DNA from 2 places in the Ochrobactrum sp. PL_is483 genome. Region 1 is predicted to be linked to the other one. Evidence: predicted binding sites of a transcription regulator. Region 1 holds the regulator's gene; the other holds the start of a gene.
The links. The regulator PhoB, encoded in region 1, activates phosphate uptake and scavenging genes when phosphate is short. The targets are predictions, from matches to a motif close to TGTCATNNANCTGTCAT.

Region 1 (7,102 bases):
GTCTTGCCCGCACCAAGGCTGATCTGGAGGAAATCGTCGTGACGAGCCTGCAGAAGGCCAGCCTGTTCGAAGAAGTGAAGGACCGCCTGCACGATGCGGGCACCGGCCTTTCAGGCGGCCAGCAGCAGCGCCTTTGCATTGCGCGCGCGATTGCGGTCAGCCCGGAAGTCATCCTCATGGACGAACCGTGCTCGGCGCTCGACCCGATCGCAACTGCGAAGGTGGAAGAGCTGATCGATGAACTGCGCCAGAACTATACGATCGTGATCGTCACGCACTCGATGCAGCAGGCCGCGCGCGTTTCGCAACGCACAGCCATGTTCCATCTTGGCAATCTGGTCGAAGTGGGCGACACGGAAACCATGTTCACCGCGCCGACCGAAAAGCGCACGCAGGACTACATCACCGGACGCTTCGGCTGATCCGGAACTGCGTTTCAACAGACAGTGCGGCTTCCCCGCAATTTTTATTACGAGGTCTACTATGCCGTCTCAGCATACCGTTCGCTCCTACGACGAGGAATTGAAGTTTCTCTCCCATAAGATCGCCGAGATGGGCGGACATGCGGAACGTATGGTCGAGCAGTCCGTCGCCGCAATCGTCAATGCGGACAATGCGCTCGCGCAGCGTGTCATCTCTGACGATCTTATCCTCGACGCCAGCGAGCGCGAGATCGACGACAAGGCCGTCATGATTATCGCCAAGCGCCAGCCCATGGCCGTGGACCTGCGCGAGATCATCGGCTCGATCCGCATCTCCGCCGATCTGGAGCGCGTCGGCGACCTGGGCAAGAACATTGCCAAGCGTGTTGCCGCCGTTTCGGAATCACGCCAGCCGGTAAAGCTTTATCGCGGTCTGGAAACGCTGGCCGAACTGGCGCTGACGCAGCTGAAGGACGTTCTCGACGCCTATGCGTCGCGTTCGGTGCAGCAGATCAATGTCGTTCGCGACCGCGACGACGAAATTGACGCCATGTACACGTCTCTGTTCCGCGAACTCTTGACTTACATGATGGAAGATCCGCGCAATATTTCCGCCTGCACGCATCTTCTGTTCTGCGCGAAGAATATCGAGCGCATCGGCGATCACGCGACCAATATCGCGGAGACTGTTTATTACATCGTGACTGGCCTGCAAATGCCGGCTGAGCGACCCAAGGAAGACCTGAGCCACGGTATTGTCGTGGATGAGGCGCGTAAACCCTGAACTGCAACCGGCCGGACTTTGGTCCGGCGGTTGAGAATGTGTGAATAGCGCGGCGGCACGCGGTCGATTGGGGGATTGTATCCACCGTCCGCCGAATTTGGATAGGGAAATACTGGATGTCACAGGCACCCAAAATCGCTGTGGTGGAAGACGAAGAGGCGCTGAGCGTTCTGCTTCGCTACAATCTTGAGGCAGAGGGCTATCAGGTCGATACGATGCTGCGCGGCGACGAGGCCGAAATCGCCTTGCGCGAGAATGTGCCGGATCTGCTTATTCTGGACTGGATGCTGCCGGGCGTATCGGGCATTGAGCTTTGCCGTCGCCTGCGCCAGTGGCCGGAAACCGAGCGCCTGCCGATCATCATGCTGACGGCGCGTGGCGAGGAGAGCGAACGCGTCCGAGGTTTAAGCGTCGGCGCCGACGATTATGTCGTAAAGCCGTTTTCAACGCCGGAGCTTCTGGCACGCGTCAAGGCAATGCTGCGCCGCTCCAATCCGAGCATCCTGTCTCATGTGCTGAAAGTGGGCGATCTTGTTCTGGACCGCCAGCAGCATCGGGTCTACCGCAAGGAAAAGGAAGTTCGTCTTGGACCGACGGAATTCCGGTTGCTCGAATATTTCATGATGTCGCCCGGCCGTGTCTTCTCGCGCAGCCAGCTTCTGGATGGCGTTTGGGGTCCCGATATCTATGTGGATGATCGCACCGTGGACGTCCATGTCGGGCGGCTTCGCAAGGCAATCAATGTCGGTCGTGCGCTTGATCCGATCCGGACCGTTCGCGGCGCCGGTTATTCTTTCGGTTGATCGACACCGTTTCGAAACTCTCAAGTACAGCTCTTGATCGGCCCGTCATGTTCATCGTGGCGGGCCGTTTCACGGGTGATAGGCCCTGGGCAATGCTGACCCGATTCGCCTCTGCCGGGTCAAAACTCGCGCCAATTAGGCGTTTTCACACGATGTTACAACTATGTTTCCAAAGTTGACGGCAACCAGCGGAACCCATGGAAAACTGAATTTTTGCAGATCATTTGAAGCAGCATGAATGTGGTCGGGAAAACTATCCAAGCAAACACGAATTAAGGCAGCGATATGGCGTGTATTGCGAGAATTTGAATCGCTTTAAATCAATGCCTTATCTGAATTCGTAACTCTCGTTAATAAATTATTAATATATTTAAATGGCTTGTAGGCATATTCGCACTCTCGATTCGGAATTCATTTTAGGCTGTCTGGCTGCTTCCTGCATCGTTGGGATTTGACGCTTCGCCTTTTTTTGGCCTAAAAATTCCAAAACCTTGAATTCGATTGAGCGACAGTAGGATGAGCGATTTTGATCTTCGTCCTCTTTGACTTGCACCGCAGTCAGACGTTCGCGCGCATCGTTTCAGATGTGTCTGCCTGAACGTATGACTGGATCAGTTAAGGGTCCTAACATGAGACTGAGCCATTGACGCGCGCCGCGAAGTGGAAATTGCCCGTTCTTATCGGGCTGGTGGTTGCGCCTTTCGTGGTGACCGGTTGCACGACGACCGGGACTTCGGGAAAAGCCAATTCGGAAAAGACGGCGGCAAGCCACGTCAAATCGGTCAATGGCGTGAAGACCTACACCTACACCGCGCGTGACAAGGAATGTCTTGAACGCGCGATGTTCTTCGAATCCAACCGTTCGAGTCCCGACGGGCTTCTGGCTGTCGGCACGGTCGTCATGAATCGTCTCGCATCGGGCCGTTATCCTGATACGATTTGCGGTGTGGTCGGTCAGAAGAACCAGTTCGCGCCCGGTGTTCTCACCCGCAAGATGAATTCCAAGGCGTTACCTGATGTTCAGGCAACTGCCGATGCAGTCCTGAAGGGGCAGCGCCATCCGAAGCTCAAGAACGCCATGTTCTTCCATACGGCGGGCCTGAAGTTCCCCTATAACAACATGCACTATGTGCTCGTCGCTGGCGGCAATTCCTTCTATGAGAAGCGCAATCGCGACGGCTCGCTCCAGAATCCGGTTCCGCAGGAACCATACAATCTTGCGCTCGCCTATTCGCCGCAATCGCCTTCCGTTCCTCAAGATCCATCCTATGACGTGACCCTGCCGCAGACGGGTCCGGTTCCGGGCGCAGCACCGACAGTTCAGGTGGCGCTCGCGGAGGCTTCTCAGGCTCAAAGCGCGGAACAGAACGGCGGCGCCGGTCCGCAGGCCCGCGGTAATCGCCTGGCGCGTCATCGCGGTGTCCCTGCAACTCAGCAGGAGAACCACATGCAAATGGCCTCCTATCAGCCGCAATTCGATACGACCGCTCCGCAGCCGACGTCGCTCGGCTATGGTCCGGCAAGCCAGAAGCAGGCCGACGCCATCGGCGCGCTTCTTCTGTCTCAGGACAGGCCGGAAGCGCCGCTATAAAAAGCTGATCTGCACTTGATCAATCAGAACGCCGGTCCTGTTTGCTTCAGGCCGGCGTTTTGATTTTGACTGATGGTCGCCGTTTTTCGCCACAAGGCGTCAGGGCCGGTATATCGGGCGATAGATCACCATCGGCGTGTCGTAGAAATCCACCCGGTTCTGCCAGGCACGCCTGTCGGCTCTGCGATCGAGGTCGAGCCGCATGAGGCAATTGGCGAAAGCATCGGTCCTGGGTTTGAAGCCATAGCTTTGGCAGGTTTGCTCGTCAGCCGCACGGCGCTGTTCGGGCGTCATCGTCACGCAGCCGGCCAGAAGGCCGGTAACGCCCAGTAAGATAAGCACTTTCTTATTCATTGCTTTCTGCTTTCTTCAGCAACTGACCGCGTGAATACTATAGCGGAAAGGCAGGAAAAAAGGTGGTGAATTTATGCCGTCTGATAAACTGTCGGTGATTCCATATCCAAAGAGGTCTTCCACCCATGGCTCATGAACAGCTGAACCCAGTCATCGATCCGGTGAAACTTGAACGTCTTGCGGAAGTCGCCGTTCGTGTCGGTCTGCAATTGCGCGAGGGGCAGGATCTCGTCATCACCGCGCCGGTCGTCGCATTGCCGCTGGTTCGCCTTATCGCCAAACATGCCTACAAGGCCGGAGCCGGACTGGTGACGCCATTCTTCGCGGATGACGAATTGGCTCTCGCCCGCTACGAGAACGCACCCGATGCAAGTTTCGACCGCGCGGCCAACTGGCTTTATGAAGGCATGGCGAAGGCCTATGCGGACGGTGCTGCCCGCTTGGCCATCGCCGCCGATAATCCGATGCTTCTTTCCAGTCAGGACCCGGCCAAGGTTTCACGCGCCAACCGCGCCAATTCAAAAGCCTATCAGCCGGCGCTGGAAAAGATTGCCGGTTTCGACATCAACTGGAACATTGTCTCCTATCCCAACCCGGCATGGGCAAAGCTCATGTTTCCGAACGACCCGGCGGACATCGCGACCCGCAAGCTGGCCGATGCGATCTTTGCGGCTTCGCGTGTCGACGTCGACGATCCGGTCGGCGCGTGGGCCGCGCATAATGCAGCGCTTCGCACGCGCACCCGTTTCCTGAACGGCAAGGCTTATCGCGCCCTGCATTTCAAAGGCCCGAACACTGATCTGACCGTCGGGCTTGCCGACGGCCATGAATGGCACGGCGGCGCTTCCACGGCGAAAAACGGCATTACCTGTAATCCGAACATTCCGACGGAAGAAGTGTTTACGACGCCCCACGCCCTGCGTGTCGAGGGCCATGTGACCAGCACCAAGCCTTTGTCACATCAGGGCACCCTGATCGAAAATATCGCGGTTCGCTTTGAGAGCGGACGCATTGTCGAGGCGAAGGCAAGTCGCGGTGAAGAAGTACTCAACAAGGTGCTGGATACGGATGAGGGCGCGCGTCGTCTGGGCGAAGTGGCGCTGGTGCCGCATTCCTCGCCGATCTCGCAGAGCGGGCTTTTGTTCTACAACACCCTGTTCGACGAAAATGCAGCGAGCCACATCGCGCTCGGCCAATGCTATTCCAAATGCTTTATCGACGGCGCCAAGCTGACGCCGGAACAGATCAAGGCGCAGGGCGGCAATTCGAGCCTTATCCATATCGACTGGATGATCGGCTCCGGCGAGATCGACGTGGATGGCATCAACGCGCACGGAACCCGGGAGCCGGTGATGCGCGGCGGCGAATGGGCTAACTGATCATGTAAAGGCCGGGATTTCCCGGCCTTTACACTATATCCGTTCGGTCAGTTCTTTTCCTGAACATGAGCTTCGAGGAACCACAGCGCCTTGTCGAGGCTGCGGGAAGCGGCGGTAAAAATATCCGCCGTGTCGTCATCCCCGGCATCGTCGGCATCCTTGATTGATTTGCGCAGCAAATTGGCGACATCGCCATAACGCTCGATCAATGCCAGCAGATGGTCATGAACGGCATAAATGTCGGTCGGATAGGGCTTCAATCTGGTTTCCTTCGCCACGATCTGCGTGGTGCCATAGGCTGTTCCGCCAAGCTGTACGGCACGCTCGGCAATCGTATCGACGTGTTCGTCGAGATCGCCGCGAAAACCATCGAGCATTTCATGAACGGCGATGAATTGCGGCCCCTTGAGGTTCCAGTGAGCCTGCTTGGTGATGAGGGCAAGATCGATTGTTGCGGCCAGATTTTCGTTGAGCAGGGCGATCATTGTCGTCTTCGTATTGGAAGGAAGATCGTTGCGGGTTGCATGCATCGACTTGTTGGACATTTTATCCTCACATCCTTTTGCTCGATCCGGCTTGGAGAGACTGGGAGAATGTCGCTCATGATCGTGGGCAGCTATTCCAGCACAAACGAACCCGCCAGATCCTTAGAAGGCTCGATTTGCCGGAGGAGGCCTTCGTTGACTTCAAGGCAACGCAAAACATTCCCGCACCCGGGGGAGAAATGCATGCCGGCAGTTTTTGTTCCGTGAGAAATGGCTAAAAAACGGCGCCGGTCCGGCTTCCACCAAGTTACGGCTTGTCGCAGCGCAAATTCTGATTTACCCGGTTGCGCATGAAGATACTTGCCCTCGATACTGCCGCTTCGTGGTGTTCTGTTGCCGTCTATGATTCCGATGGCGATGTGGTGCTTGCCGATGTGAGCGAAAACATTGGCAAGGGCCACGCGGAAGTATTGATGACCTATGTCGAACGCGCTTTGACGGAAGCGAGACTATCGCTCCGCGACATGGATGGGGTGGCGGTCAATATAGGGCCGGGATCGTTTACCGGCGTTCGTATCGGTGTCTCGGCGGCACGTGGTTTCGCGCTGGCGCTGGGCGTGCCAGCCATCGGGATAACAGCCTTCGAAGCGCTTGCCTCTGAAACCCGGATCGAGAGCCCGGAAAAACCGGTACTGGTCTTTCTCGACGCCCATCGCGGCGAGATTTATGCGCAATCGTTCGACGCAAAGGGGACCGCCAGCGCAGAGCCGCTGGTTCTGTCGCGGGAGGAAGCAGAGGCTCACGCAGCTTCCCAAGTGGAAAATACGGTTCTTGCTGGCTCCTCCGCTCGCTCAATCAATGAAGCAATTGGCGGCCGCTTCGCGCTGGGCCCGGTAGAGCCGACAGCAAGAATCGGCACCTATGCGCGTCTGGCAAGTTCCCGCCAGCCGGGGGATGCGCCGAAGCCGCTTTACATGCGCGGACCCGATGCAAAGCCGCAGGTCGGATTTGCGTTGCCGCGGAAGAGTGCCGGGGAATAGCCGATGATGGGCTTGCCGTTCGGCCGTTTCGGTCGCAGGGAGGTTTCGGTAGAACCATTGCGCGCCCAGGACAGTCATGCGATCCAGCGCATTCACGCCGTCGCTTTCCTTCATGGCTGGAGTTCCGACGATTTCAGGTCACTGATTGCACAGGATACGGTTTTCGGCTTCGTTGCCCGTACGGAGGGTAAACCCAATGACGCCTGTGGCTTTGTGCTGGCGCGTCTTGTGGCTGGAGAAGCGG
Region 2 (7,102 bases), on a different contig from region 1:
GTTACTACACAGCGATCTTTCCGCCGCCCTGTTTGGTGATTGCCACTACGGCAGGCCGCACCGGCATATCGTCCTTGAAGTCCGGCCAGCGGGTGGACAGGTCTTCGTAATAGGACGGACGGCCATGACCGTCCCAGTCCTCGCCGCCATCGCCCGGATGCTGCACGGCAACGAAAGCCGTCTCGTCATCGGGTGCGAATAGCGGACCGCACATTTCGGCCCCCACCGGCACGCGGTAGAACAGTTTCGAGGTCGCGCGCGCATCGCCTTCCGTGTCGACCGCCCAAAGCCCGTCGGTGCGGCCCGTATCCTTGTTGCTGTTGCCATCGGTCGAGACCCACAGCCGGCCAGCGCTGTCGACGGCGGCATTGTCCGGCATGCCGAACCAGCCATTGCGCGTCGTATCGGTGGAGAAGCTGGCGCCGACTTCGGCGACCGAAGGATCGCCGCATTTCAGCAGCACTTCCCATTTTCCGGTCGTTGCGGCAAAATCCTGCCCGTCTTCCTCGATCTCGATGATATGGCCGAAGGCGTTCTTGGCGCGCGGATTGGCGGCATCCACCTGATCGTCCTTGCGCTTGGTATTGTTGGTGAGCATGACATAGACGCGGCCATTGACCGGGTTGGGCTGCACGTCTTCGGGGCGGTCCATCTTGGTGGCGCCAAGAAGATCACCAGCGCGCCGCGTTTCGATCAGCACATCGGCCTGGCTCTTGAAGCCGTTCTGTTCGGTCAGCGGACCCTCACCGAACGCCAGCGGCATCCACTCCACCTTGCCGTCCTCATGGAACTTCGCCACGTGCAGCGTGCCTTCATCCAGCAGGTCCATATTGGCGGCGCGATCATCCGGGTTGAACTTGCCCGCCGTCACGAACTTGTAGACATAATCAAACCGTTCGTCGTCGCCCAGATAAAAGACCACGCGCCCATCCTTGCTGACGATGGATTCCGCGCCCTCATGCTTGAACCGGCCAAGCGCCGTGCGCTTCTTCGGCACGGAATTCGGGTCGGACACATCAACCTCGACAATCCAGCCGAAGCGGTTCGGCTCGTTCGGCTCCTTGGAAACGTCGAAACGGTCGTAGAAACGGCCCCATTCATATGAGCCTTCGGGAATGCCCATGCGCTTGTAATTGGCCGCTTCCGCGTGACCTTCCGGCAGTTCACCGATGAAATAGCCGTGGATATTTTCCTCGGCCATGATGTAGGTGCCCCATGGGGTGACGCCGCCCGCACAGTTGTTGATCGTGCCGAAAACCCTGGTGCCGGACGGATCGGCATTGGTCTTGACGCGGTCATGACCCGCGACCGGGCCGCTCAGCACCATCTCGGTATTGGAGGTGATGCGGCGGTTTTTCGCGCCGTCGAGCACCGGCTGCCATTTGCCGTCCTGCTTGCGGATTTCGACAATCGTGCCGCCATGGGCAGCCATTTCGATATCCACCTGTTCCTTCGAGAGCGGAGCCTGCTCCACCTTGCCGTCGACAATCTTGACGAGGCCGGGAAACATCAGGTGCGGATTGGTATATTCATGGTTGACGACCAGAAGCCCGTGTTCGGGCGATCCGTCAATAGCGATATAGCCGACATAGTCATTATTATAGCCGAACTGGCGCACTTGCGCTTCAGCTGACTGTTTGGTCGGGTCGAATTCCGGCGCATCGGCGAAAAGCCTGTCGCCCCAGCGCAGGAGCACATCGGCATCATAGCCTTCCGCGACATGGTGATGGGCGTCCACGCCAGCCTCGACTTCCGTGAACGAAAAGGCCGAACCGGACGCGGCGCGCGCCTCGCCTGCACTCATCAGCGCGAGCGGGCTGACGGTTGCCGCAATGGCCGAGACAGCGAGCGATCCGCGCAGAAAGCCGCGGCGGGAAAAGCGGCGGCTGATGATTTCGCCCATTGTGGGATTATCGGACGGATTGCGCGGATCGGCATCGGCTTCTTCCAACTGGCTGGTCTTGAACAGACTTTGCTGGGAAAGAGTATCGGACATTGCTGGCTCCCTATCGAACAGTGAAGCTGCAAACTAGAAGCAGTTCATGACAGCCGGACGACATTATCCCGACAGTTGCATTCCTCGTGATGCCGAAAAAATCCTGATCGGGCGATAGAATAATTTTGCGGGCAAATGCGCTTTCCAATAAAACCCTCCCTATTTCTTCCATTGAGGGGTTGGCGATGACCGACATGACGGCTGCACGGCGCAATATTATTATCCTGACAATTGCACAGGCTCTCGGCGCTTCCAGCCCGCCTATCGTGATTTCGCTCGGCGGTCTGGTGGGCCAGAAACTTTCCTCCGATCCGGCGCTTGTCACGCTGCCCGTCAGCCTGTTCAATCTCGGCCTTGCGCTGGGCACCCTGCCAGCGGCTTTCTTCATGCGCCAGTTCGGACGCCGCAATGCCTATATGCTGGGTGCGCTTGTCGGCGTTTCGGCGGGCCTGATTGCCGCCGCAGGCATTTTCGCGGCCTCCTTCCTCATTTTCTGTCTCGGCACGCTGACCGCCGGTTTCTATGCCGCCTATGTCCAGAGCTATCGCTTTGCCGCCACCGATGCGGCAACGGGCGACATGAAGGCGCGCGCCATATCATGGGTCATGGTGGGCGGGCTTGTCGCGGCCATTGTCGGGCCGCAGCTCGTCATCTGGACCCGCGACAGCATTCCCGACGCGATGTTTGCCGGCAGTTTCCTCAGCCAGGCGGTTCTGGGTCTTCTCGCCCTCCCCGTCCTTTTCATGCTGCGCGCGCCCAAAATCAGGAAAGACCCGAACGCGGTCCATGATACAGGCCGACCGCTTGGCGAAATCCTGCGTTCGCCGCGCTTCATGCTTTCCGTAGCGGCCGGTGTCTGTTCCTATGCGCTGATGACTTTCGTGATGACGGCAGCGCCCATCGCCATGGTCGGCCACGGCCATTCCGTCGATCATGCGGCCCTTGGCATCCAGTGGCATGTGCTGGCCATGTTTGGCCCCAGCTTCTTCACCGGAAAGCTCATCACCCGTTTCGGCAAGGAAAAGATAACCGCGCTTGGGCTGGTGCTGATCGCCTTCTCCGCCATCATCGCGCTCGGCGGTTTCGATGTCGGCCATTTCTGGGGAGCGCTGATCTTTCTCGGCATCGGCTGGAATTTCGGTTTTATCGGCGCCACCGCCATGGTGACGGACTGCCACACCCCGGCTGAACGCGGCAAGGCTCAGGGCGCCAATGATTTCATCATGTTCGGCACTGTGGCTTGCGCTTCTTTCTTCGCCGGGTCGCTGCTGCATTCCTCCGGCTGGGAAACCATCAACTGGCTGGTCTTCCCGATTGTCGCGCTTGTTCTGGTGCCGCTTATCCTGCGCCTGAAGCCGAAAGGCGCTGTCGCAGAAGCCTGATCGATCAAAAGCCCTGCTCTTTCATCCAGAGCCTGCCGCCTTCGGACACTGCGTCATAAACAGCACCACCGAGGGCGGCACCTATATCCGTGTGCAAGCCTGCATATAATGCGCCAGGCTCCCCTTGCGGCGCGGAAACGGCGATGCAATCCGTGCCAGTACCCGTTGCTGCCCTGCCGCCAATATCGAGCCCTAGTTCCATAATGGCAGCGGTGCGCGCCTCGGCGGCAATCGACATTGCCTCCAAATGGGCTGCGACCGACAAGGCCTTGTCTATATGAACCAGAAGATTGATCGTTCCGGCGAGCATCTTCATCTGTGCGCGTTCACCCACCCTCCCCGCATTCGACAGGCCGACAGTGGCAAGACAGGCGGCTTGCGCTTCGCCGGAGCGCCGCATTGCGACATGATGCTTCTTCACGCTGCGCGAGGTCATCATCTGCACGGCTTCGCCATAACCGGCTTCTGCCAGTCTTTCCTGCAACAAAACTGCCGGATCGACATCCAGCGTCAGATCATCATTGCGCACTTCCAGCCAGGCGACGGAACGCGCCCGGACAAAACCCGGACGTGTCAGCGACCAGCTCAAAATGTCTTGCGGGTCTCGAAAGTCAGCCGCGAGCACCGGGCCGCAACAATGGATCGTGAAAGGCAGCATCATCAATCTATCGCAGATCGGCATGGAGTTCGCGACCAGCGCCTTTGAGCCATCCACAGGACCGTGATGCCTGGCTGCCACCGGCGCGGCGATAAAGCACGGCTTCGTGACTTGGCCAAGGTTCCGCAAGGCGATATGGATCGCGCAATAGTGTTTCGCGCGTCGCGGAAACGGACAAGCGGTTTGCTCTGGATTGCGCCATGATCAACGATCTCACCGACGAGATATTCTGGATATTCACCATCGGGTGCTGCATCCTTTTCATCATGCGCCTTCTCTCGCCTCCCCCACGTCACAAGACCGATCAGGCGCAGGACCTCAACACATTGCGCCCTCGCCGCCGTTCGCGTCGCCGTCGCATTCAGGCTCAGGACCAACGTTGAGTTCTGCCGTCATTGTGTTCTCCGCGGCTGGTCTTTCACAGTCCTCATAAGACGGACATTTGAGTGGCATCAGGGATCGGTACAGCGGCCGGAAATGCTGGCACGCGATCATCCTTTGCCATTGTCGAAAGCTTTTGTAACCGTTTTTCAGCCGCAATAGGACCGCTTGATCTTCCTGCGTTTCATGAACGATACGAAACTTAAACAGCCATTAGGTTTTGTCATGCTGACAGGCATTTATGGTTAACGATTTTTTCCATTCAGCGCAGCCATAAGCATTGGTCTGATCGAGAAAGAACCGTTAGCAGCCTTTTCCGTCAAAATGCGCAAATAGCCTCCAGCGGACTGAATTTGCTCATAGCGTTGCAGGATATAGGCAATCACGATTGATGCATTATGGGTTCCAAGCACCTTCTTTGCGAGATCATAGAGCTTTGCATCGATCCCGAGGAAGGAACGTACTTTCTCTGCCGTATTGGCCAGATCCTGCCAATGCCGAATGGATGAGACCGCATAGGCTGTGATCTCCGGACAGGAGCGAAGCACCATGTCGAGCGAGACCGTGGGTTCGGGAGAGGCGCTGGTGATGTCATTTATGCGCTGGTCGATAAATTCAGACGTTGCCTTTTCAAAATGGGAATCTGGATTCGATTCAATTTGCTGCCGCTCATTTTGAGATTCATTGCCGTGCAAATTTTCAACATTTTGATGGATTTTCAAAGTGTTATCTATTTCTGCACGAATGGCCAGCAAGGATTCGACCAAAGCTGCCAGTTCTGCATGCTCCGCACGACGCGGAATGCTGTCGACGATGAGGCGGAAACGATGATGGATGTCCTGCCAATCACCGCCGAGTTCTTCCTGAGCGGCAAATTCGACAAGCTTGGTGATATCGCGGCGCAACAAAGTCAGCCGCTCGCGCATTTCACGCAGTGCAGTCTTTTCCGCCCTCACCTGTTCGGCAGCACGTTCCAGTTCACAGGCACGGGCCAGAAGCGGAGCTAGCGAAAAGCCGAAAGCAATCTGCACGTCTCCACCCTTGGCGCGACGCGCATAACGCTTTCCATTCGGGCTATCCTGCCGGAGTATGAAACCGGCATCGACCAGCGCCGCCAGATGACGCCGCAGCGTCGCGTCCGCCATGCCATGGGCGCGCAATGCCAGTTGCTTGTTGGACGGAAACACGATCAGGCTGCTCTGCTCGTTCAGTTCCGTTTCAGGATAGAAAGACAGGAGCGCCGAAAGAACCGCCAGAGAGCGATCATTCAGGCTGAACAGCGTCTTTGCTTCACACAGCCAGCGGTGCAGCTGCCACTTGTCGGCAACCGTTCCAGGCGCAATCTGCCGTGTGTTTTGTTGACTTGCCAACAAGGCAAGCGTCATCCTTCGACTGCCGAACGGCGTCGAGGCCAATTGAATCTCCATTTTCTTTCACCTTCCACAAGGCAAAAGAAATCCACCCGCCGAAATGACGCTAATTGCACTTGACAGTGATTCGTGGATTTGCGATTCTCTAGCTGCTAAACCAATGAGAAGGGCTTCCACACGGCGACGTTTGGGGGCCTTTTTCTTTTGCTGTCTCGTTTCCTTTTCCTGAACAGTTTCGACGCAAACACGCTTACAAGTTAAGCAAGCATGTCATGATCCTGAACCAGTCCGGTTTCCGGGAGACATGCCTTACACAATCAGACCGATGCAAACGCTCCGGCCTGTACGCTACTTACTTCTCCTCGCTCTGGAATGATGCGTAAAGCGCATCCAGGTTGCGAGAAAGCCAATCGGCAAAACGCGGCCCGTTGGCGGCACTGAGCGCCAATGTAGCCGATTTGCCATTCTGTTTGACAACGGCGCTGACGGACTTGTCTGAAGCCGTCCAGCTGGTGCCGGGACGTAAAGCGGCCTTGGTGACCGGCTTCTTCGGCCTTCCGCCTTTCAGATAGCCGTAAAGCTGCTCGAAACGATCGACAGACGACGCATTTTCAAAGGCTGAAGTCGCGAGAAGCTCTTCGGCTGCATCTTTCTTGCCGGGAATTTCAATCAGCTTGCGCAGTTCCAGCCAGCGGTCACGCCCGATGCCTTTGGCCGGGCCGATTGCCAGAAGAATATGCTCGGGAACCGCCTTTGGAATGGTCAGCATCTTCGACAGGGTCTGATAATCCACCGTCAACGCCGCCTGAATGGCTTCCCGTTCGAAGCCGAGAGTTTCAAGGCGCGCCGCAAAGAAAACACGCTCGATGAAGCTCAGATTGGCCCGGGCGGAGTTTTCCTGACCCTGACTCAGAATATGTTCCAGATCGGCGAGGGGCTTGATGACTGCCCTGACCTTGATGCCCAGTTCCCTGGCCACCCGCGCGCGGCGATGACCGAAAACGATCATATAGCGGCCGCTGGTCTCCGGATGCGGACGAACCAGAATAGGGCTGTCCTGTCCACGCTCGCGAATGGCTTGCAGAAGCTCCTGATACTCTTCGTCATGCGCTTCCGGCAGGCGGTCAGCCACGAAGGAAACGTCCAGCTGCGCCGGATCGAGCTCGACAATGGTTTCGCCATCAAGCTTCTGGGCTGCCTGCTTTGCCAGTTCGTCGATCGAGGCGGACAGAGATTTGGCGGCACCGAACCGGCGCGATACGTTTTCGACCGACTGCGAACCCTGTTCAGCCGCCGGTTCGTCCCGCATAACGCT

Region 2: the regulator PhoB is predicted to act here: its motif matches at 2,043-2,059, upstream of AC0TNJ_RS11115 (PhoX family protein).

The regions. Positions count from the first base shown of each region.
Region 1 covers NZ_JBVPGS010000037.1:18,542-25,643, forward strand. Annotated here, with positions in the region: gene pstB (phosphate ABC transporter ATP-binding protein PstB) at 1-422, shown strand, start outside; gene phoU (phosphate signaling complex protein PhoU) at 484-1,206, shown strand; gene phoB (phosphate regulon transcriptional regulator PhoB) at 1,323-2,009, shown strand; gene AC0TNJ_RS13830 (cell wall hydrolase) at 2,653-3,600, shown strand; gene AC0TNJ_RS13835 (hypothetical protein) at 3,700-3,954, opposite strand; gene AC0TNJ_RS13840 (aminopeptidase) at 4,080-5,333, shown strand; gene dps (DNA starvation/stationary phase protection protein Dps) at 5,381-5,878, opposite strand; gene tsaB (tRNA (adenosine(37)-N6)-threonylcarbamoyltransferase complex dimerization subunit type 1 TsaB) at 6,169-6,858, shown strand; gene rimI (ribosomal protein S18-alanine N-acetyltransferase) at 6,862-7,102, shown strand, end outside.
Region 2 covers NZ_JBVPGS010000034.1:179,590-186,691, reverse strand. Annotated here, with positions in the region: gene AC0TNJ_RS11115 (PhoX family protein) at 5-1,996, opposite strand; gene AC0TNJ_RS11110 (MFS transporter) at 2,182-3,378, shown strand; gene AC0TNJ_RS11105 (adenosylcobinamide amidohydrolase) at 3,383-4,093, opposite strand; gene AC0TNJ_RS11100 (hypothetical protein) at 4,237-4,419, shown strand; gene repC (plasmid replication protein RepC) at 4,663-5,844, opposite strand; gene repB (plasmid partitioning protein RepB) at 6,140-7,102, opposite strand, start outside.